3 regions of the Rothia sp. HMSC065C12 genome follow, and region 1 is predicted to be linked to each of the others. Evidence: riboswitches for the same ligand, from Rfam matches in the RefSeq annotation. Region 1 holds a riboswitch; each other region holds the start of a gene.
What was found. A riboswitch is a leader RNA that binds a small molecule or an ion and turns the genes downstream of it on or off. The one in region 1 is predicted to bind S-adenosylmethionine.
Positions count from the first base shown of each region.

Region 2: linked by a shared signal. The riboswitch ahead of HMPREF2836_RS02170 (methylenetetrahydrofolate reductase) and the one ahead of HMPREF2836_RS01855 (LLM class flavin-dependent oxidoreductase) in region 1 are both predicted to bind S-adenosylmethionine.
Region 3: linked by a shared signal. The riboswitch ahead of HMPREF2836_RS00965 (bifunctional o-acetylhomoserine/o-acetylserine sulfhydrylase) and the one ahead of HMPREF2836_RS01855 (LLM class flavin-dependent oxidoreductase) in region 1 are both predicted to bind S-adenosylmethionine.

Region 1 is NZ_KV807671.1:116,936-124,144, forward strand. Features, by position in the region: gene HMPREF2836_RS01845 (hypothetical protein) at 1-601, shown strand, start outside; gene HMPREF2836_RS01850 (YchJ family protein) at 818-1,246, opposite strand; gene HMPREF2836_RS01855 (LLM class flavin-dependent oxidoreductase) at 1,384-2,811, opposite strand; SAM riboswitch class IV at 2,926-3,034, opposite strand; SAM riboswitch class I at 3,210-3,306, shown strand; gene HMPREF2836_RS01860 (ABC transporter ATP-binding protein) at 3,311-4,147, shown strand; gene HMPREF2836_RS01865 (aliphatic sulfonate ABC transporter substrate-binding protein) at 4,212-5,276, shown strand; gene HMPREF2836_RS01870 (ABC transporter permease) at 5,276-6,118, shown strand; gene HMPREF2836_RS01875 (AMP-binding protein) at 6,546-7,209, shown strand, end outside.
Region 2 is NZ_KV807672.1:796-8,004, reverse strand. Features, by position in the region: gene HMPREF2836_RS02185 (M13 family metallopeptidase) at 1-714, opposite strand, end outside; gene HMPREF2836_RS02180 (MFS transporter) at 822-2,264, opposite strand; gene metE (5-methyltetrahydropteroyltriglutamate--homocysteine S-methyltransferase) at 2,781-5,108, opposite strand; gene HMPREF2836_RS02170 (methylenetetrahydrofolate reductase) at 5,256-6,161, opposite strand; SAM riboswitch class I at 6,278-6,394, opposite strand; partial or broken gene HMPREF2836_RS02160 (ATP-binding cassette domain-containing protein) at 6,742-7,209, shown strand, end outside.
Region 3 is NZ_KV807670.1:182,878-190,086, forward strand. Features, by position in the region: gene rsgA (ribosome small subunit-dependent GTPase A) at 1-1,144, opposite strand, end outside; gene HMPREF2836_RS00950 (ABC transporter) at 1,220-2,050, opposite strand; gene HMPREF2836_RS00955 (ABC transporter permease) at 2,052-2,912, opposite strand; gene HMPREF2836_RS00960 (ABC transporter ATP-binding protein) at 2,909-3,895, opposite strand; SAM riboswitch class IV at 4,236-4,348, shown strand; gene HMPREF2836_RS00965 (bifunctional o-acetylhomoserine/o-acetylserine sulfhydrylase) at 4,452-5,798, shown strand; gene HMPREF2836_RS00970 (homoserine O-acetyltransferase MetX) at 5,988-7,209, shown strand, end outside.

The DNA.
Region 1 (7,209 bases):
AAGCGTGCGCGCCCGCTTAGAACGTGGAATGCTTCAAGGTCGTAAATTGGGAAGCCGCTGGGTTGTCGACGCTCTTCCCGCTGCGCACCGCAGTAATGCTGGCCGTCCTATTTCCTTCGATGCATTCAACGCTTTGGCGCGTTACTGCGATGGTCAGTCATCTGTTCTATCTGCTGAGGAACGCCGCAGGGCAAAAGAACGCGCCTCAGCAATTCAGGTGCAAGGACCTGCGTCTGTTGAGCGATACCGAGCTCGCCGCGGTCTGAAAGTGCATCATCTGCAGGCTCCTCCCGCTGAAATTCCTGCAATTTTGGAAGACTCTGCATTGTCGCTTACCGGCATTAGTAGCGATATTTCTCAGGTGTACGGCTCAATGGTTGATGCATATGTTTCAAGCCAGGATTTAGAGAACATCATTTTTCTGTACAACCTGCTTCCGGCGTCTGTAGATTCGGCGAACATTATCTTGCGTGAATGCGATGAGCCGCCCCATATTCTGCCCTTGCATGTGGCGGTAGATCTTCTAGATTTGGGGGATCCGCGAAGCTCCGCTGAGGCAGAGCGCATTCTTCAAGATTCTGTTTTCAAGGAAGCGTCTTAGTCATGACCGCATCCCCTATTTTGATTCCTGCTATTGGGGCAGAGCGTGCCTCTTGGCTTGGCCTGGCTGATATTTCAGATTGACTTTGAAAATCTTCTAAAAGACAGAAGCTAACTAAAACAAGAAATGGCAGAATCATTCCGGTTTCGGAATGATTCTGCCATTTCTTCTATGCCCGCACTCTGCACGAGACAGGGGCAGGGAAAGTTACGAGATTTAGCGGACGTCTCCATCCAGATAGAACCAGGCGCCGCCCACCTTCTCAAAGCGCGACAGCTCATGCATGCTGCCCTTCACCCGCTCCTCCGCAGGAACGCCCGGCACCGAACGGTAATACGCAACGAACTCCACCGTACCGGACGCATCAAACGGGCCACCCGAAGCACCCAGAATATCCAGGCGATACCAGCGGATATCATCCTCCAACTCCAAGGCGGCCGGGCGAGTACTCGGATGCCAGCTCGCCAGCAGGTACGCCGCATCCCCGGTCGCAAACGCGGTAAAACGCGAGCGCATCAGCTGCTCCGGCGCGGGAGCAGTCAGCGTGCCGGAGGCGGCAAACTCGCCCAGGAACCTGCCGCAGCAGGCGCCGTACACCTCGCCGCTCGAGCAGGGGCAGCGGTCATCATGGTTAAGTTCAGTCATGCCACCCAGTATAGAGAAAGCACAGCGCAAAGAAACGCCCGCTCTGCCGGGGGTACAAATCCTCCAGCAGAACGGGCGTTCTTGTTTTCAATCGTTAAGTTTGAGCGAACCTACACGGCACGCTTCAGCGGCAACGCTTATTCAGCGATTGCGCGAGCCGGGGTGTCAGCAGCCGAAGGCTTGCCCACGTATGCGCCGCGGTACTTAGCAGCCGGGTGGCTGTCAGCAACCTTGGTGTGGCCCTTACCGAAGATGTTCTCACGCAGGGTGTTGCCCTCGTACTCGGTGCGGTAGCGGCCGCGCTTCTGCAGCTCGGGAACAACGTACTCGATGAAGTCCTCGAAGGAACCCGGGGTGACGTGGTACGCCAGGTTGATGCCGTCCAGGCCGCCCTCATCGATCCAACGCTCCAGCTCGTCAGCAACCTGAACCGGGTCACCAACAATGACCTCACCCATGCCGCCGAGGGTGGTGTGCTCAGCGATGTCCTTGCGGGTCCACTTCTTGTCCTTCGCCTGCAGGGTGAAGGGGGTCAGGAAGGACTGAATCGACTCGGTCTGCACGTAGTTCAGGACCTCGTCCTCGTCGAACTGGGACAGGTCAACACCGGACCAGCCGCCGACAATAGCCTGTGCAGAGTCGAGGTTGATGTACTTCTTGTAATCCTCGTACTTTGCCTTTGCCTTCTCTTCGGTCTCATCCACGATGACGGAGAGCATTGCGAGGATCTTGACGTCGTCGCGGCTACGGCCCTGCTCCTCTGCAGCGGCGCGAATACGGTCGGTCACAACGCGGGTCAGGTCCGGGCGCAGGGCGCTGATGAACACAGCCTCAGCGTGCTTGCCGGAGAACTGCTGGCCGCGGCTGGATGCGCCAGCCTGGAAAATCACGGGGGTGCGCTGCGGGCTCGGCTCGGTCAGGGAGATGCCGGGTACGGAGAAGTACTTGCCCTTGTGGCCAATCGGGTGGACCTTGGAGGGGTCAGCGTAGATGCCGCGCTCGCGGTCCTTGATGACTGCGCCGTCTTCCCAGGAGCCTTCCCACAGCTTGTAGCAGACGTCCAGGAACTCGTCAGCGATTTCGTAGCGCTCGTCGTGCGGGATCTGGGTGGGCAGGCCCTGGTTCTCAGCAGCCGAAGGCAGGTAAGAGGTCACAACGTTGAAGCCGACGCGGCCCTCAGTGAGGTGGTCGAGGGAGGCGTAGCGGCGAGCCAGGGTGTAGGGCTGCTCGAAAGTAGCGGCAGCAGTCACGCCGAAGCCGAGGTGCTCGGTCACTGCAGCCATTGCAGAAATCTGGGTTGCGGGGTCATTCACGGGAACCTGAGCGGCACCCTCAATGGCGGGAGCGGCAGAGTTCTTGTACACGTCGTAGATGCCGACCACGTCAGCGATGAACACGGCGTCAAACAGACCGCGCTCAAGGGTCTTAGCCAGGTCAGTCCAGTACTTGATGGTGTTGTACTCGGTTGCGCGGGAGCGCGGGTGACGCCAGAGGTCGAAACTCTGGTGACCAATGCAGGTCATTTCGAATGCGTTAACTACGATGCGCTTCTTCTGCTCAGCCATCGATTTTCCTTTCGCGAATGATCGGGGACGATCGGGTTAGTGCCCTGCACCCCGCGCGCCGCCTCCTTCTTGCCTTCTGCGTTCGGTGGTGGCCTTCGTGCAGGTGGCGCGTTCGCGCCGTACTTGCCTCGTAACGTTGAGGCCAGATCATCATCTGGGGCACCCCGCTACGGGAGAGGGTTGCCGCCCGGCTAGCCAGAGCTTAGCGCCGGGACTCATGATCTCGTGGTTTGAGTGTACGGGGCGCGCGGGAGGGAGGTCACGTTTGTGACGAAAAAATCTTTTTGTGACGTGGAACCGAAATATTTCGTGATAAATGCGAAATATACGGTCATAGAAATTCATACGCGCCCGCCGGGTTGATTGAGGCACGCCACAGCCCATAGGGTGGGAGAAGCAAACCATCCAGAGCGACTGAGAGACCTGGCTCCACGACGTCGCAGCAACCGGCACGGATTCTTCCGCCCCCGGTGCTAACGCCAGGAACGATGGAAGTGACATGACACTCAACAGTGCAGTAACTGACGTACCCACCAGTGAAAAGAACGGCCGCCGTGCCGTATCCACCGCCGCCGTCCCCTTGAGCTTTGAAGGCGTCGGACAATCTTTCCCCGTGCCCGGCGGAACCCACGAAGTTCTTCGCGGAGTCTCCTTCACCGCAGCCCCCGGCGAGATTATCTCCGTCATCGGCTCCTCCGGATGCGGCAAATCCACTCTCCTGCGTGCAGCAGCAGGCCTGAACCGCATCACCGCAGGTACCGTGCGTATCGGCGAGAAGGCAGTGACCGGCCTCGACCCCCGCGTAGCTATCGGCTTTCAGGAACCGCGCCTGCTCCCCTGGCGCACCGTCGCCGACAACGTGGCTCTCGGACTACCGCAGGGCACCAAAAAATCTGAAGGCGCAGCATCCGTAGCGCGCCTGCTCGACCTGGTCGGACTGGGCGAATACGCAACCCACCGTCCCAAGGAAATTTCAGGCGGTATGGCTCAGCGCGTGTCCCTGGCGCGAGCGCTCGCACGCAACCCCGGCGTGCTGCTGCTCGACGAGCCCTTCGGTGCTCTGGACGCGCTGACCCGCATCAACATGCAGGATTTGCTGTTGGACGTGCACCGTCAAGACCCGACCACGATTCTGCTGGTCACCCACGATGTGGAAGAGGCGCTGTACCTCTCTGACCGAGTGATCGTCCTCGGTAAGGACACCCCGGAGGCGCCCGCCACCATCCAGCGCATTGTGACCGTTGACCGTTCTCACCCGCGTGACCGCGCCGATGCAGAGATCACGGCGCTGCGTAGCGAACTGTTGGCTGAGCTTGGCGTGGAAGATAACGCCTAAAGCCGCCACGCAACACATTTCTTACACATCACATCATCATCTTCAGAAGCGAAAAGATTTCATCATGACTTACTCCCCGTCTCGCCGTACCGCCCTCAAGTCCCTTGCCGCAGCCGCCGCTTTTGCTACTCTGCTCAGCGCCTGCGCCGGTGAAGGTTCCGGTTCCGCTAACGCCTCCGGTGCTGCCGGTGGTGGCAATCAGAACACCGTGACCATTGACTACGCGACCTACAACCCGCTGTCCCTGATTATCCGTAAGAAGGGTTGGCTTGAGACCGCCCTCGCCGCCGAGGGTAAGAAGGTTGAGTGGGTCAAGTCGGCCGGCTCGAACAAGGCGAATGAGGCGCTGCGTAGCGGCAATATTGATGTTGGCTCGACCGCCGGTTCGGCGGCGCTGCTGGCACGCGCTAATGGCTCCCCCATCAAGGTCATTAGCCTCTACTCGCAGCCGGAGTGGTCGGCGCTGGTGACCCGCAAGGATTCGGGCATCACCAAGGTTGCGGATTTGAAGGGTAAGACCGTTGCCGTGACCAAGGGTACCGACCCGTACTTCCTGCTGCTGCAGGCACTCAAGCAGGAGGGTATTTCTGCTTCGGACCTGACCATTCAGAACCTGCAGCACGCCGACGGCCGCACCGCCCTGGATAACGGTCAGGTCAACGCGTGGAGCGGCCTGGACCCGATCATGGCTGCCGCCGAGGTGGAAAGCGGCGACGTGCTCTTCTACCGCAACCTGAACTTCAACACCTACGGCTTCCTGAACGCGACCGAGAAGTTCATTCAGTCCAACCCGACCGCCGCACAGACCATCGTGGACGTGTACGAGTACGCTCGCGCCTGGGCTAAGAAGAACCCCGAAGAGGCTGTGAAGATTGTCGAGGAGGAGTCCGGCATTAAGCACGAGACCGCTCAGGTCGTCATGGAGCGCACCCACCTGGACATCGACCCGGTTCCGGGCGCCAAGCAGGTTGAGGTACTCAAGGGCGTTGGCCCGATTCTGGTCGAGTCCGGCGACGTCCCCTCCCAGTCCGACGTGGACAAGGCCCTGAACAGCATCGTGGACGACCAGTTCGCGAAGAAGGCTGACAGCGCCGCAGTCGAGAAGATTGCCAAGGCGGTGGAGAAGTAATGACCGCCGCAACGATTACCGCCGCCTCCAGCGCTCACGCTGAGCGTGCCGAGAAGCGTGCCTCTTCCGTGAAGTTGCCGTCGAACCCGTTCGCCGGTAAGCAGTACCTGGGCCTGATTCTTCCCCTGGCGCTGATTGCGCTCTGGTATATTCTGAGCACCAACGGCGTGTTCACGCAGGTCCAGCTGCCCTCCCCCGACCGTGTGGTGGGCGCCGGTATCGAGCTGGCGCAGCGCGGTGAGCTGGCCAAGCACGTCGCGATTTCGACCCAGCGCGTGCTGATTGGCTTCGGCATCGGCGCGGTACTCGGCCTGGTGCTGGGATCGCTGATTGGCTTGTCGGCCCCGGTGCGCGTGTTCGTCGCCCCGACCATCGGCGCTCTGCGCGCAGTCCCCTCACTCGCGTGGGTCCCGCTGCTTCTGCTGTGGATTGGCATCGGCGAGAACTCGAAGGTGACCCTCGTGGCCATCGGCGCGTTCTTCCCCGTGTACACCACGGTTTCCGCAGCCCTCGCCCACGTGGACCCCAAGCTCGTGGAGATGGCCCGCGCCTTCGGCCTGAAGGGTCTGCGCCTGTTCACCACGGTTCAGCTTCCCGCGGTTCTGCCGTCGGTTGTTTCGGGTCTGCGTCTGGCGCTGGCTCAGGCGTGGCTGTTCCTGGTCGCCGCTGAGTTGCTGGGTGCGTCCATGGGTCTGGGTTATCTGCTGACCGACTCGCAGAACAACGGCCGCACCGACCGCCTGCTGCTGGCTATTGTGGCGCTGGCGGTGCTCGGTAAGATTACCGACGCGCTGGTGGGCGTGTTCGAGCGCTGGGTGAAGGCGAAGTACCCCAGCAACTAGCACCACAGCTAAACGTAACACTCAGCACGCGCTGAGTTTTAGGAGAGATGTCCGCCGCGTGGCTGCTCCCCAAAGGTGAGCTAATCATCGCTACGCGCCGGAGAAAGAAGTCGGCGGGGAAACCTGTCGCCTACTGAATGATGATGATGAATCCCGCCCCGCGCCCCACAGCAGTGAGCGCGGGGCGGGGTCTTTAAATATTTCGGAATATTACGAACCGATACACAGCATGCCGAATATGACGGGCTCCTTTGCTTCCTGGCCCCGAGCGCGCTTTACTAAGAAGGCAAACCATCCAGAGCGACCGAGAGACCTGGCTCCGTGACGTCGCAGCAACCCCCTCGCCAACGCACACACAGACCCCACGGTCACACAGACAGCGGCACGGCGAGCAAGGGTGCTAATGCCAGCAACCGATGGGAGAATAATGGGACTGCCCACCCCCTACTCGTTCACCGACCCACTGAACCCCACCCCGAACCCCGCCCTCGAATCTGACGAGGCACGCGTCGCGTTCTGGGAGAAGCAGGCGCAGCGACTCACCTGGGCTGAGCCCTGGCACACTGCGCACCGCTTCGAGAAGCCGAAGTCCCTCGGCTTCGATGAGGAAGGCATCGAACAGTTCACGATCCCCGAAATTAAGTGGTTCGAGGGCGGCAAGCTGAACGTCGCCTACAACTGCGTAGACCGCCACGTGGAGGCGGGCCGCGGCGACAAGGTAGCCCTCTACTTTGAAGGTGAACCCGGCGACCGTGAAGCCATCACCTACGCCGAACTGCAGCGCCGCATCGCGAAGGCAGCGAACGGCCTGCTGTCCCTGGGCGTGCGCAAGGGTGACCGTGTGGTCATCTACCTGCCCGTCATCCCCGAAACCATTATCTTCACCCTGGCCTGCGCGCGTATTGGCGCGATTCACTCCCTCGTCTTCGGTGGTTTCTCCGCTGAGGCGCTGAAGTTCCGTGTGGAAGACACCGGCGCGAAGGTTCTCATCACCACCGACGGCCAGAACCGCCGCGGCAAGGTCGTTCCCGTGAAGGTCAACGCCGACGAAGCATGCTCCGGTGAGAACAATATCGAGCACGTTATCGTGG
Region 2 (7,209 bases), on a different contig from region 1:
GAACGGGAAGCCGGGGAACTTCTCGTCTAGCTCGGTCGCCTGGTACGGGTTGTAGGTTGCCTCAGCGTCGCGGTTCTCCACGACGTTCCAGTGCAGGCGAGCCAGCTCCGACTCGTGAGTGAACACCAGCTGAGCCGCCTGCTCCGGAGTCAGACCGAAGCCCTCAGCCAGACCGGTCAGCTCAAACATGCGGGCAATATGCTCAACATACGCCGCGCATGCAGCCTCGTGCTTCTCTTCACGGTAGTAGGATTCATCCGGCAGGCCCAGACCCGACTGGTACAGGAAGAACGTGTAATTCTTCGGGTCCTTCGGGTCGTTGCTGGTGTACCAGGCGAACAGCTGCGGCAGACCCGCACGAGACAGCAACGCCAGGGTCACAGCCAGGTGGGAGGGGGTTGCCGAGTTCAGGATCGGGGCAATCTCCTTCAGCAGCGGCTCCAGGCCGTCCGCCTCAATCTTCTCAACATCCATGAAGGAGTTGTAGAGTGCGCCAATACGGGACTCCGGCTGCTCCTTCGCGATCTTCTCCACCAGCTCACGCACGTGCTTCTCTGCGTTATCGCGGAGGGTGTACAGGCCGCCGTCCTTGGGGCGATCCGCCGGGATTTCGTGGGTAGCAAGCCACTTACCGTTGACGTGGCGGAAGAAATCGTCGCCCGGCTTGACGGTTTCATCCACCCATTCTTTAGTGATTCCAGAGTTAGTAGTCATGGTTCCATTCTAGGTTCTTAACGTAAGAAGCCACACGATTACCGACAAGCCATCATATGGTGACTCACCAGCAAACGTGTGGCTTCCCTACACGAAAGATGGGGCAATTATGCCTGAGCCGCCAGCTTCTCTGCACGCTCAGCCATCAGACGCTTCTCAGCACCGTTAACCAGCCAGAGGAACAGAACCGCCAGACCCGAGCACACAATCATGAAGACGAACGCGGTGCTCCAACCCCAGTGATCAACAATGATGCCGATACCAGCAGAAGCCAGGGTCGCACCCAGCGCGTAACCGAACAGGCCGGTGAAGCCCGCAGCGGTACCCGCAACGTGCGAGGGAGACAGGTCAATAGCCTGCAGACCAATCAGCATAACCGGGCCGTAAATCAGGCCACCAATCAGAGCCAACGCAACGTACGCAATCCACAGCGGCGCATCCGAAGAAGGCAGCCAGTACAGCAGAATCGCGCCAACGGTCGCAATCAGGAACAGGATACCCGCGGGGGAGCGGCGACCCTTGAACATGCGGTCAGAAACGTAACCGCACAGGACGGTGCCGCCAATACCGGCAAGCTCCAGAATCGAGAAGCCCGCAATACCACCCTCAAGGGAAGCGTGGCGCACATCGTGTAGGTACTTCGGCGCCCACACCAGCACGCCGTAACGCAGGGTGTACACGAACACGTTTGCCAGAGCCAGGTACACCATAGTCGAGTTGGTCAGCACGTGCTTACGGATGGTGGTCCAGGTGGACTCTGCACGATCCTCAGCGGTGGACTCAACCTTGTGCGGGTCGTTGCGGTACACGTCAACGGTGGGCAGACCCTCAGCCTCGGGGTTGTCACGAATCAGCAGCCACGCCACGAACGCCAGAACGAAGCTGATAACAGCCGGGAACCAGAAGGCAACTTCCCAGGTCTTGCCGAACATGGAGAAGCCCCATGCAACCAGCAGACCGGACAGCGCACCACCAACGTTGTGGGCGGTGTTCCACCAGGAAACCTTCGTGCCGCGCTCGCTGGTGGAGAACCAGTTCACGAGCACACGACCCGAGGGAGGCCAACCCATACCCTGGAAGATGCCGTTGAAGACCATAATGGTCGCCATGATGGAGGCGATAGCAGCAGCGTAGCCCGTCGCACCCGCGCCTTCACCCATGTAACCGGTCAGCGCCAGCAGGATGTTTGCAACACCCGAGAGCACCAGACCGATGGGCAGGAACAAACGCGCGTTCGAGCGGTCAGAAATCATTGCGGTGAAGAACTTGCTGAAGCCGTAAGCCAGCAGCAGTGCCGTGGACAGTGCACCAATTGCTGCGTTGCTGAAGCCAAGTTCCTTGGTCAGAATCGGGGTGACCAGCGGGACGTTGTTACGAATCAGGTAGAAGGTTGCGTAACCGATGAAGATACCCATGAAGACCTGTAGGCGCATGCGCGGGTACTTCGCATTAACTTCTGCTTCGCTGAGCTGGGGCTTGGGTGCCGGAATAGCGAGCCAGCGGGGTGTAGAACCCTTCTTCTTCTTCTTTGATGAAGTGGTAGTAGTCATGCTGGAATTCTAAAAACGGCGGCTTATAAAAATGCTAATCCGCTGGAAATGTTTTCAGTAGAATGTTCACTATGGTGAACGGATATTCGGAGCGATTATTCTATTAATACTGTTTTTACCCTGGAATTACGGGGAAGTGCTAAATCTGTGTGATGTATATCTGTCTACTGGGCAACAGTGCCACAAGTGCTGCGGTGAATATAAATACTTTCCTTGTTGAGTAAGTATGTGTTTTGGTCAGACCACACTTAAATTTAGAGTAATTTATACCCTAAGTTCAAAAAGAAAACCACTTGGACACCAATAAATCACCGCCCTAAAACAGCACAGAAAACCCGCCCGCACGGTGCAGAAGAAAAACCGTACGGGCGGGCCTGTTATCTATCCCCAAAAGCTCGGCATACAGTCGGTACGCATACCGGCACGAAGCCGAACAGCCGCCACCTGCCGCAGGTTACCGCGAGCAAACCATCATCCGGTCAACCCGCAGCAGGCAGCGGAACCAATAGGCGCCTCCTAGAGGGATGCGCGAATCGCCTTGGTGGCATCTACCAGGTGACGCAGAGACTGCTTGGTCTCCTCGTAATCACGAGTCTTCAGACCGCAGTCCGGGTTCACCCACAGGTCAGCAATGGTGCCGTAACCAATCGCAGCCTTCAGCAGGGACTCAATCTCATCCTGCGAAGGAACACGCGGGGAGTGGATGTCCCACACGCCCGGGCCCAGACCGGAAACGAAGCTCTCCGGAATGTCAGCCAGCAGCTCCATGTGCGAACGAGCCGCCTCGATGCTGGTCACGTCAGCGTTCAGAGCGTTAATCGAGTCGATAATCTCGTTGAACTCCGAGTAGCACAGGTGGGTGTGAATCTGAGTGGAATCCTTCACCGCGCTGGTTGCCAGGCGGAAGGAGTTCACCGACCAGTCCAGGTACTGCGGCTGCTCATCGCGGCGCAGGGGCAGCAGCTCACGCAGAGCCGGCTCGTCCACCTGAATGATGCGGATGCCCGCCTGCTCCAGGTCGGCAATCTCGTCGGCAAGAGCCAGAGCCACCTGGTTAGCGGTCTCGCGGCGCGGCTGGTCGTCACGCACGAAGGACCAGGCCAGAATCGTCACCGGGCCGGTGAGCATGCCCTTGACCGGCTTGTCGCTCAGCGACTGTGCGTGGGAGCTCCACGGAACGGTGAACGCCTCACCGCGCAGGCCCTCACCGTGACGCTTCACGTCACCGAACAGGATCGAGGGGCGGGTGCAACGCGAACCGTAGGACTGAACCCAGCCGTGGCGGGTGGTTGCGAAACCGTCGAAGTTCTCAGCGAAGTACTGAACCATGTCGTTACGCTCAGCCTCACCGTGAACCAGAACGTCCAGGCCCAGCCCCTCCTGCAGCGCGATGACCGAGGCAATCTCGTCACGCAGGAAGCCGTTCAGCTCCTCAGCGGAAATCTTGCCCGCACGAGCCTCCGCACGGCGGCGGCGAATCTCAGCGGTCTGCGGGAAAGAACCAATGGTGGTGGTCGGCAGCTTCGGCAGGTTCAGGTCAGCCTGAGCCTCGCGGCGAACGTCAATAGTCGGGCGGTCAAAGTCCTCGGGAGTCACAGCTGCGGCGCGGGCACGAATCTCGTCGTTGTGCTTGCGCGGGTCAGCGGCGAAGCGAGCCAGCGCCTCATCGGCAGCCTTCAGCTCCGGCTCAACAGCCGCCTCACCCTCAGCCAGGCCACGAGCCAGCAGAGCAATCTCAGCGACCTTCTGGTCAGCGAACGCCAGGCCGTCCACGGGAACCTCGGCGGGGTCCTCCAGAGCCAGGTCGTGCGGCACGTGCTGCAGGGAGGTCGAAGAAGCCACCGACACGGCACCCTCGGATGCGCCGGGCAGCGCCTCCAGAGTCTTCAGGGCGGCGCGAACATCGGCACGCCACACGTTACGGCCGTTCACAACACCGGCAACCAGGTGCACACCAGCGGCAGAAACAGACTCCAGCTCAGTCTTCGAGTACACGCCGTGCACCAGGTCAAGATGCAGAGCCTCAATACCGGTACCCAGCAGCGCCGGCAGGTTCTCACGCAGAGAACCGTAGGGGCTGGTCACCAGAATCTGCGGGCGCTTCTCGCCGGCAGCCAGGGCACGGTAGGTGCGCTCAGCCAGCTGCGCAACCTTTGCGTTGTCGGCACGGTCCACGGTCAGGCCCGGCTCGTCCAGCTGAACCCACTCAACACCGCGCTCAGCCAGCTGCTCCAGCACCTGAGCGTACGCGGCAACGAACTCATCCAGACGGTCAACGGGGGAGAAGTCCTCAGCGGAACCCTGCTCAGCCTTAGCGCCCAGCAGCAGGGTCAGCGGGCCAACAATCTGCGGGCGAACCTTCACGCCAGCCTGCTTTGCTACCTCGAGCTGCTCGTCAATAGCCTCAAGGTTCAGCTTAATCTCGGTGCCGGCACCAATCTCGGGCACCAGGTAGTGGTAGTTGGTGTCGAACCACTTAGTCATCTCCAGAGGAGGCAGGGTCTCGGTACCGCGCGCCAGTGCGAAGTAGCCGGGCAGATCCAGCAGGCCGCGTGCATCCTTAGCCTCAGCCAGACGCTCGGGAACCAGGGTGAACAGGCGAACAACGTCGAGCACCTGGTCGTAGTAGGAGAAGGTTGCCGGAATCGAGTAGTTGTCAGCCTTCAGACCGGCGGCGGTCACGCGCTCGAAGTAGGTGCGCTGCACGTCTGCGGCGGTGTCCTGCAGCTCCTGCAGGGTGGCCTTGCCCTTCCAGAAAGCCTCCTGAGCCTTCTTCAGCTCACGGAAGCGGCCCACGCGGGGGTAACCAACAATAGTTGCGGCGGGGAAAGCAACGTTAGACATAGTGCATATTCCTTTACTGGGGATAGAAATGGGAGAATCAGCGGGCCCTGCCGGCCCCGTCGATGGGGCCGAGATCCGCGGGACGCTCCCGGGGTACTTTGGGGGAAACTTGGGTGGCGCATCCGCGCCGGGCGGAGCGGGTCGCGCTTAGGCGAATTCCAGCTCGCTCAGGGGCTGGGAGAAACGGTTGCTGTATCGGGGCAGGTCCAGCTGATCCAGAACGTCAAGCACCGCGGCATGCTCGTTGAAGGTGAAGAAGTGCAGACCCGGTGCGCCCGCATCCATCACGGTACGGCACTGGTTCAGTGCGTAGTCCACGCCGATGCGGTGCAGCTCTGCGCTGCTGGTTGCCGTCTCCAGGGCGTACGCAAGATCCGCCGGAACCGACATGCCCGCCATCTGGCAGAGGTTCTGTAGGCGCTTCAGCGAGGTTACCGGCATGATGCCCGGAATAATCGGAATATCCACACCTGCCAGGTGCGCCGAATCGACCAGGGCGCTGTAGCGTTCATCCTCGAAGAACACCTGGGTGATAGCGAAATCCGCGCCGGCACGCTGCTTCGACAGCAGAATCTCAATATCCTGCAGCAGGGATGCGGACTCGGGGTGCTTCTGCGGGTACGCCGCCACACCGATGGACACCTTACCCGCCGCCAGGTGGGCGAAATCTTCGCGTTCCACGCGGCGAATCAGCTCGACCAGGTAGCGGGCGAAGGGAAGCTCAGAAACTTGACCTTCCTGCACGTCACCGCGCAGCGCCAGGAAACCGCGCACGCCCAGACCCAGAATCAGGCGGACCGCACGCTCCAGCTCGTGCACCGAGTGGCCTGCACAAATCAGGTGTGCCAGGGGGGTGAGGGAGGTTTCGTGCACCAGGTAGTCGAGCAGCGCCAGCGTCTTCTGACGGCGCTTCGCGTCACCGGAATAGGTGACCGAAACGTAGTCGGGGTTGGTACCCTCAAGCTCCGCAATGGTGCGAATCAGCGACTCACAGCTTGCGTGTGAGCGCGGAGGGAACAGCTCAAAAGAAAGAGCCGGGTGAACTGTCGTCATGACCATCCTTCGTGTTCACCCGATAGATACACACCGTAAGGGTGCGCGAATTCTTCTGCAGGATGCGCGCCACCGGTTGCGGGTGCGCATCATCAAGGGGTGCCGAAGGGTATTCTTCTCTATCGGTTCTGGCGGGAGCACCTTGTCCGCACCCTGCACCGTGACGGTGGGGGATACTGGCGAGGTTGCTGCGACGTCGACGAGCCAGATCTCTCGGTCGCTCTTGATAGATAACGCCTTCACTTTACCCACCGCCTCCGAGGGCGTGCAAGGGGTGCGGCGGTTGATGTCCTAATATTTCTGGACATGACATTGGGGCGAAATATGAACTTAATATGACCGACTATGACGAAGGGCGGCTGGGGGCGTTGTGGGTAGGGCTGTCGGCTGACCCCTGGATGCCTGGCACTATCGCAGATACGTCTGCTTAATATTCTTGGACACGCACGAATATATGTGTTTTGAATTTCATTGAGGGGTAGGGTAGCTAGTGAGGCACGGGTAGTGTTTCAATGTCCGCTCATCGAGGAGTTTCAGGGCTCAAAGATGAGTTCAATATGACTTTGTGAGCGTGGTGAGAATGAAAAAGCTATTTTCTTCTATACTCTGGTCCTTCCGCCTAGCCTGGAAAACCTGTCCCACAACCCTGGTGAGCGTCGCCCTATCGCTAGCCGTCATTGCCTGCATTCCCTTGAGTCAGTCCCTGCTGATTGGTAATACAGTATCAGCCTTGAGCGGTTCAAATGGTGGCGCGGCCTGGATTTATATCGTTGCTCTTGCCCTTGTTGTCGGAATTAATATCATTGCTAAACGCTGGGTCATAAGTAACATGCTCATCCTCAAATCAAAGGTGAACTATCGGGTTCACTGCATGTTAAATAACAGGTTATCTACATTTCCGTTATCTGATATAGGTAGCACAAAATCACAGGAAGATATACGTGCTGCTAGAGAGGCAATATCGAAACAGGAATTGCAGGTTCACACCATGTCAGTTATGACACTGGTGAGTGCCTTCGCAATGGTGTTACTTCTCTGTCTTAATATC
Region 3 (7,209 bases), on a different contig from region 1:
GCCTGTACTCACGTTCTTGAGAGCGCAGGCGTAGACGCGCGGATTCGGCTATCATCCTGCGGTAGCGTTCGAAGCGCTCGGGGTCGAGAGCGCCGTCGGCGAGCGCCTGCTGTACCGCGCATCCGGGTTCGGAGCCGTGGGAGCAGTCGCTGTACCGGCAGGCGGAGGCGTAGCTGGAGACATCGTCAAAGGTCTCATCAATTGCGGAGCTATCGCTCGTGGCGGCGAGGGCTCGTACGCCCGGAGTGTCGATCAGCACCGTGCCAGATGATGATTTTGCGTTGGTCGAGTCTCCTTCGCTTGAGCTTTCCACACTGGGCAAAACAAGCATCTGGCGGCTGGTGGTGGTGTGGCGCCCCTTGCCGTCAGCATCTCGGACCGTGGAGGTGACCTGCACCTGATATTCTTGGCTATCCTCGCGGGGGTCAACTCCGGGGTTGAGCAGGGCGTTGACCAGGGTGGATTTTCCTGCGCCGCTACGGCCCAGGAACGCGGCGGTGCGTCCGGCGACAAGCTCCGCCACCGGGGCAGGGTCGTAGCCGTTGTCCGTGCAGACGGCGAGTACCGCATCCACACCACCTGCGAGGGAATCCCTGTAGTTGGTGAGCTGTTCGGCCGTTACCAGGTCACCCTTGGTGAGAATCAGCGCGACCTGCACCCCGGAAGCGTGCGCCAGGGCGGTGTAGCGTTCAATTCGCCCAATGGACGGTTCGGGGAAGCAGGGCTCAACGATGCAGAGCATATCCACGTTGGCGGCGACAGGCTGATCTGCGGATTCTCGGGTGGCGCTGGGTCGGGTGAGGTAGCTTCGCCGGGGCAGTATCGCGAGGGGTTTGTGCTCCGCGGGCTGGCTATCGCTACCGGTTCCAGGGATGGGCTGGGTGAGTACCCAGTCGCCGACGACGGGGTACTCTTCTTCGCCGTAGTCGTTCTCAACCGGACGCAGCGGAGCGGAAAGCTTAATGAGCTCACCCCGCTCGCAGGTCAGTAGCTCGCAGCGGGTGCGGTGCACGGCGCTGACACGGGCGAGGGTAAAGTTTTCGAGGGTACCGCCGAGGGTGAACGCGGCGCGGATTGCTGAACCCTGCCAGGAAGGGTCGAACCCTAGGGTCTCTAAGGTGTATGAAGCGGGAGCAATGGTCACAGGAATAGTCTTTCTTGGTTGCGGCGCCCGGATAGCGGGTGATTAAAAGGTTCGTTCTTTTTCAGGGTTCACCGTTTACAACAGCGATGCGCGGGCGCCGGCACGGATGCGGCGGGCGGCAAGCAAAGTCAGCCCCAACCCCACTACGGCGTAGAGTACTGCCAGGGCTGTGTCTGCCGCCAGGAGCGCGAAAAGCTCCGGCGCGGTGCCGTTCGCGATACCGCTAGAGGCATCTAAAACCTGCACCAGCCGGGACCCGGGAACCCAGGAACACACCCAGGCAAGCCACGTCGGGTAGGTACTCACCGGCACAATCACGCCCGCGCTGACCGGCAGAACAATAGATAGAACATTCGAGCCCGTGTACGGATCCGACAGGTACAGGCCCAAGCCGGCAGCAAAAATACCCAGGCAGACCCCGCCCAGAACCGCAACCGGCATCAGCGCAAGAGCGCCCAGCAGAAGCCCCGAACTCGCGCCGGTAGAGGGCGCCGTGAGGGACAACAACCACACGATACCCACATTGCTCAGACCCGTCACGGAAGCCAGCAACGCGGGTACCGCCGCCGCACCGAGCCAGTAGCCCGCATCCACCGGGCGAGCCGTACACACGTACTCGAAGACGCCAATCCACCGGTCTGTGGCAACGCGCGCGACAATACCGGCTGCCACGGAGCTGAGGGTGGCAATCAGAGCAGACGCGCAGCCGATGCGTACCGTATCGTTCGCGGCAAGATCAGCACCCAGAAGCACCGTGAAAAGCACGTTAAGACCGGGTACGAGAATCAGGGTCGTGACAGCCGTTCCGAGGGTTGCGAAGGTAATAGAAGATGACCAGCCAATAGAGGCGGTAGACAGTGCCCGACGCGCCACGCTAGGCAGAGCAGCAGAAGAGAGAACATGCACGCTACATCGCCCCCAGAGTGCCGCGACGGCGGGCGGAGGCAAGAGCCTTCCGAGCAAAGAGGAAAGCACACAACGCCCAGATGAAGCTCACGACCAGGGTCTGAATTACGGGCAAGAGTGCATCCGCCGGGGTAGTGATGGCGGTACGCCCAAGTAGCAGGTGCACCGGCGCCTGCAGGGGAATAAGCACACCCGCGGCATCCAGCCAGGCGGGCGCCTCAATGGTCGTGAAGAGAACCCCGGAAAGAATAAAAACCGGCACGAGCAATAGCTCCTCGTAGGCGATAGCGTTCGGCGTCGCCACGAAGAACACCGCAATCATGAACGTAACCGACAGGCACGCAAGCCACAGCAGGGGAATGCCCAGAACGTAGCGCGGCCAGAGTGCTGAAAAGTCCGTAACCTGCGGATTGAGCGTCACAAGAGCCCAAACCGCCCACGATAGGGGCAGGGCCGCCAGACCCACGATGGAGGCGCTCGAAACGATAGCCGCCAGCACCCGCACCGGAGAAATCGACCCCGAACACAGGTACACGAGGGTCCCGCGGAAGCGCTCAAAATTGATAATGCCCGCAGACACGATGCAGACCGACCACATGCCCACAATGCCCGCGCGGGTCCACGCCAGGGTCGGGTCAACGGAGTGACCCTCGGAGCTCTGCGCCGCCGCATGCACGGCGAGCGCCTGAAGGATGACCGACCCGAGCACCGTGCTGATAAGCAGCTGAATAAAGTACGGGACCGTCAGGAACTGGCGCAGGCTAAATCCCATGAGCCGCAGCTGGCGGGCGCACTCCTGCCACAGGTCGTACCGTCGACCCCGCCGCTGGAACTCTTCCGAACGTCGCGTCTTCACGTTCATCGCTTGAGCCCCTCCGCCATCGCCAGGTATGCCTCTTCCAGGGTTGCCGGGCGCGTGTACGGTTCGGTCCGTGCCCCAATGTTCGCGGCGGCGAGCCCCTCCGCCAGGATGCGGTGAGCTTCTCCCGCCTCGAACGTGGTGCGCTCGCCGTGCCAGTAGAGGGTGAGCTCCCAGCCGGAACCGCGCGGGGCGAAGAGCACCGTAGCCTTATCGCCGAGGAGCCCACGAAGCGTATCAAGGCCCTCGGTGGCGGTGGCCTCGACCTGTACCACGGTCGTGGCGGCAATGCCGGCGTGCGCGGCGATGTCTTCGAGGCTGCCGCTCACGGCGACGGAACCGGCGCCTAACACGGTGATGGTGTGCGCCAGGTCCTCGATTTCGCCGAGTAGGTGGCTCGTCAGCAGAACGGCGGCGCCGTCTTCCGCGAGGGAGCGGATGAGGGTTCGCACGGTTAGGGCGATATCGGGGTCGAGCCCGTTGGTCGGCTCATCCAGCAGGAGCAGGGCGGGGGAGCCGAGCAGGGCGCGGGCAATATGTAGGCGCTGCTTCATGCCGCGGGAAAACTCCTGGACAGGCCGCGTTGCCGCATCGGTGAGTTCCACACGGGCTAGGGCATGCTCCACCTCGTGTCGTCGGGTCCGCCCGGAAACCCCCGCAACATCGGCGAAGAACAGCAGATTGTCGCGGGCACTGGCGCGCGGGTAGAAGCCGTTCTCCCCGCCCAACGCGAGGCCCACGTGACGGCGCGCCCGCTGCGGGTGGGTGATGGCGTCAATACCGTTCACGGTGAGGCTACCGCCGGTGGGGGTGAGCAGGGTCGAGCACATCTGCACGGTAGTCGTTTTGCCCGCACCGTTGGGGCCGAGGAGGGCATGAATCTCACCGGAACTGACGCGAAGCGACACCCGGTCGACGGCGGTAAAAGCGTTTTCACCTTTGCCAAAGACGCGGCTGAGCTGCGCCGCATCAAGAACAAGAGACATGGTAGGTAACCTTCGGGTATGACCCTCTGGCCCCTATACCGGAGGGATGCTGAGCAGGATAAACGGCGTAGCGAGCCGTAGCGAGTTGTACCCTGCGTGAGTGTATGTGTCATTTCAGTGTACCGAAAAACCGTAGATAAAAGTGATGGGGGTTACTGTGTGGATGGTGGGTGTCCGCCTCCGCATCTCGATTGCCTCGTCCTCGGATTGCCCCGGCACCGTCGTTCGCGTTTTATGACAGACGTTAAAAAACGTCATCTTTGCAATGAAATGTCTTAAAGTACCGCGCACCCACAAAATCCTTGACCCCGCCCCGTGCCCTATGACACTCTAAATAACAGGTCAAGAGCGCCAGCGATAAGCCCCAGCTAGCTGGCCGGCAACCCTCCTCCGCGGTGGGGTGCCCTGGGTGAAGACCGGGCGGCACGCACAAGCGTGACGCAAGCGCGGGACCGATGTGACCGAAACCGGTACATCAATCGTGACAGGATTATTCGACGACGATTCCTGTACCGTCGGCATGCGGCCCCTTAAGAATCCCCAATAGGAGCCACGCATGAGCAACAACACTACCGTCCCGACTCCCGCCAACCCCGCCGGTTGGAAGTTCGAAACCCGCCAGATCCACGCAGGTCAGGCGCCGGATGCCGCAACGGGAGCTCGGGCACTACCTATCTACCAGACCACTTCCTTCGTCTTTGACAGCGCCGAGCAGGCAGCGAACCGTTTCGCCCTCGCCGAGCTGGGCCCCATTTACACTCGCCTCAACAACCCCACCCAGGAAGTCATCGAAAACCGTATCGCTTCCCTGGAAGGCGGCGTAGGCGCGCTGCTGCTGGCATCCGGTCAGGCAGCTATTACCTACGCAATCCTGAACATTGCCGGTGCAGGCGACCACGTTGTTGCTTCGCCCTCCGTGTACGGCGGCACCTACAACCTGCTCAAGTACACCCTCGCCGACCTGGGCATTGAAACCACCTTTGTTGAGGACCCGGACGACCTGGACGCATGGCGCGCCGCAGTCCGCCCCAACACCAAGCTCTTCTACGGCGAGTCCGTGCCCAACCCCCGCAACGACGTGCTCGACATTGAGCCCATCGCCAAGATCGCCCACGAAAACGGCGTGCCCCTGATCGTGGACAACACCGTGCCCACCCCCTACCTGCTGCGCCCCATTGAGCACGGCGCAGACGTGGTCGTCCACTCCGCCACCAAGTACCTGGGCGGCCACGGCACCTCCATCGGCGGCGTGATCGTTGACTCCGGTAACTTCGACTACGGTGCAGACCCCGAGAAGTTCCCCAAGTTCAACCAGCCCGCCCCCGGCTACCACGGCCTGGTCTACGCACGCGATTTGGGTAAGGACTCCGCATTCGGCGCGAACCTCTCCTATATCCTGAAGGCGCGCGTCTCCCTGCTGCGTGACACCGGCGCCGCCATCTCCCCGACCAACGCCTTCAACATCGGCATTGGTCTGGAGACCCTCTCCCTGCGCATCGAACGCCACATCGAGAACGCCACCAAGGTCGCCCGCTGGCTCGAAGCAAACCCGCAGGTCGAGAAGGTCATCTGGGCTGGCGTGGAATCCTCCCCCTGGTACGAGCGTGCACAGAAGTACCTGCCCAAGGGCCCCGGTGCGGTGCTCGGCTTCACCCTCAAGGACGCAACCCTGGAGCAGACCCGCGACTTCGTGGACGCCCTCAAGTTGCACTCCAACGTGGCGAACATCGGTGACGTGCGCTCGCTCGTGATTCACCCCGCCTCCACCACCCACTCCCAGCTTTCCGCTGAGGAACTGGAGAAGATTGGCGTGTACCCGAACTTCGTCCGCCTGGCAGTCGGTATCGAGAACATCGACGACATTCTCGCCGACCTGCAGCTGGGCTTCGACACCCTCTCCTAAACGGTGATGCAACCCGCAGGTGGACCGGCAAGCTACGGCTTTTCGGTCCACCTGCGGATTCCCCGTTACGGAGCATGTTGTAACTGTGCGGCGTTGCTGCCGCCCAATCTGTTGCTTCTTCTACCCACAGACGAGTACCCCGCTCACACCCGGCACCACCTCGCCGACCAACCCAGTGAAGGGAACCCCATGACCACCCAGAGCACTAGCCAGTCCGGCACTACCAGCCAGCCTGTCACCGCACCCATCCCCGTGGCGGGCACCCGCACCGAGCACCCCGAAGCGCAAGGCTATCTGCGTCAGCTGAACATCGGCGACCTGGAGCTCGAGTCCGGCGTGACCCTGCCGCAGGTGACCATCGGTTACGAAACCTGGGGTACCCTCAACGAGACCGGCGATAACGCCATCCTCATCCTGCACGCACTCACCGGTGACACGCATGTCTCCCGCGGCGTGCCCACCCCGGACATGCCCGCGCCCCTCATCCGCGCTATCGAATCCGACGGCTGGTGGGAGGGCATCGTGGGTCCCGGCGCGGTCATCGACACCAACCGATACTTCGTCGTTGCCCCCAATATTCTGGGCGGCTGCTACGGTTCGACCGGTCCGGCCAGCATCATTCCCGAAGGCTACCCGGGCGCCGGCGAGCACTGGGGATCCCGATTCCCGCTCGTCACCATCCGCGACTCGGTGCGTGCTGAGGCGCGTCTGGCGCGTGCACTGGGCGTGACGAGTTTCCGCTACGTGATTGGTGGTTCCCTCGGTGGCGCTCGCGCCCTCGAGTGGGCGGCAACCAACCCCGAGCTGGTGCGCGGATGCGCGGTCATCGCCTCCGGTCCTTCGGCTACGGCGGAGCAGATTTCCTGGGCCCACACTCAGAACATTGCGATTCGTTCGGATGCGAACTTTGCCGGTGGCGACTACTATGCCGGTCCTGCACCGACTGCCGGTCTGGCTCTGGCGCGCCGTATCGCGCACACCACCTACCGCAGCCCCGCAGAGCTGGAGCACCGCTTCGGCCGTGAGGAGAACCGCGGCGAAAACACTGTGGGCGGTTCGCTGGGTGAGCCGCGTGGCCGCTACGCCATTGAAAGCTACCTGGACCACCACGGCGCTAAGCTGGTTGAGCGTTTTGACGCGAACAGCTACCTGGCTGTGAATGAGGCGCTGATTTCGCACGATGTGGCTCGTGGCCGCGGCACTCTGGCACAGGCGCTGGCGCACACCGATTGCGAGTGGACGATTGCGGCGGTGAACACGGACCGTCTGTTCTTCCCGCACGAGTCGCACCGCCTGGCGGAGGCGCTTCCCACCCCGGTGCCCGTGGACATTATCGAGTCGAACCACGGCCATGACGGCTTCTTGATTGAGGCGAAGCAGGTGGAGAAGATTCTGGCGCGCGCCCTCGGCG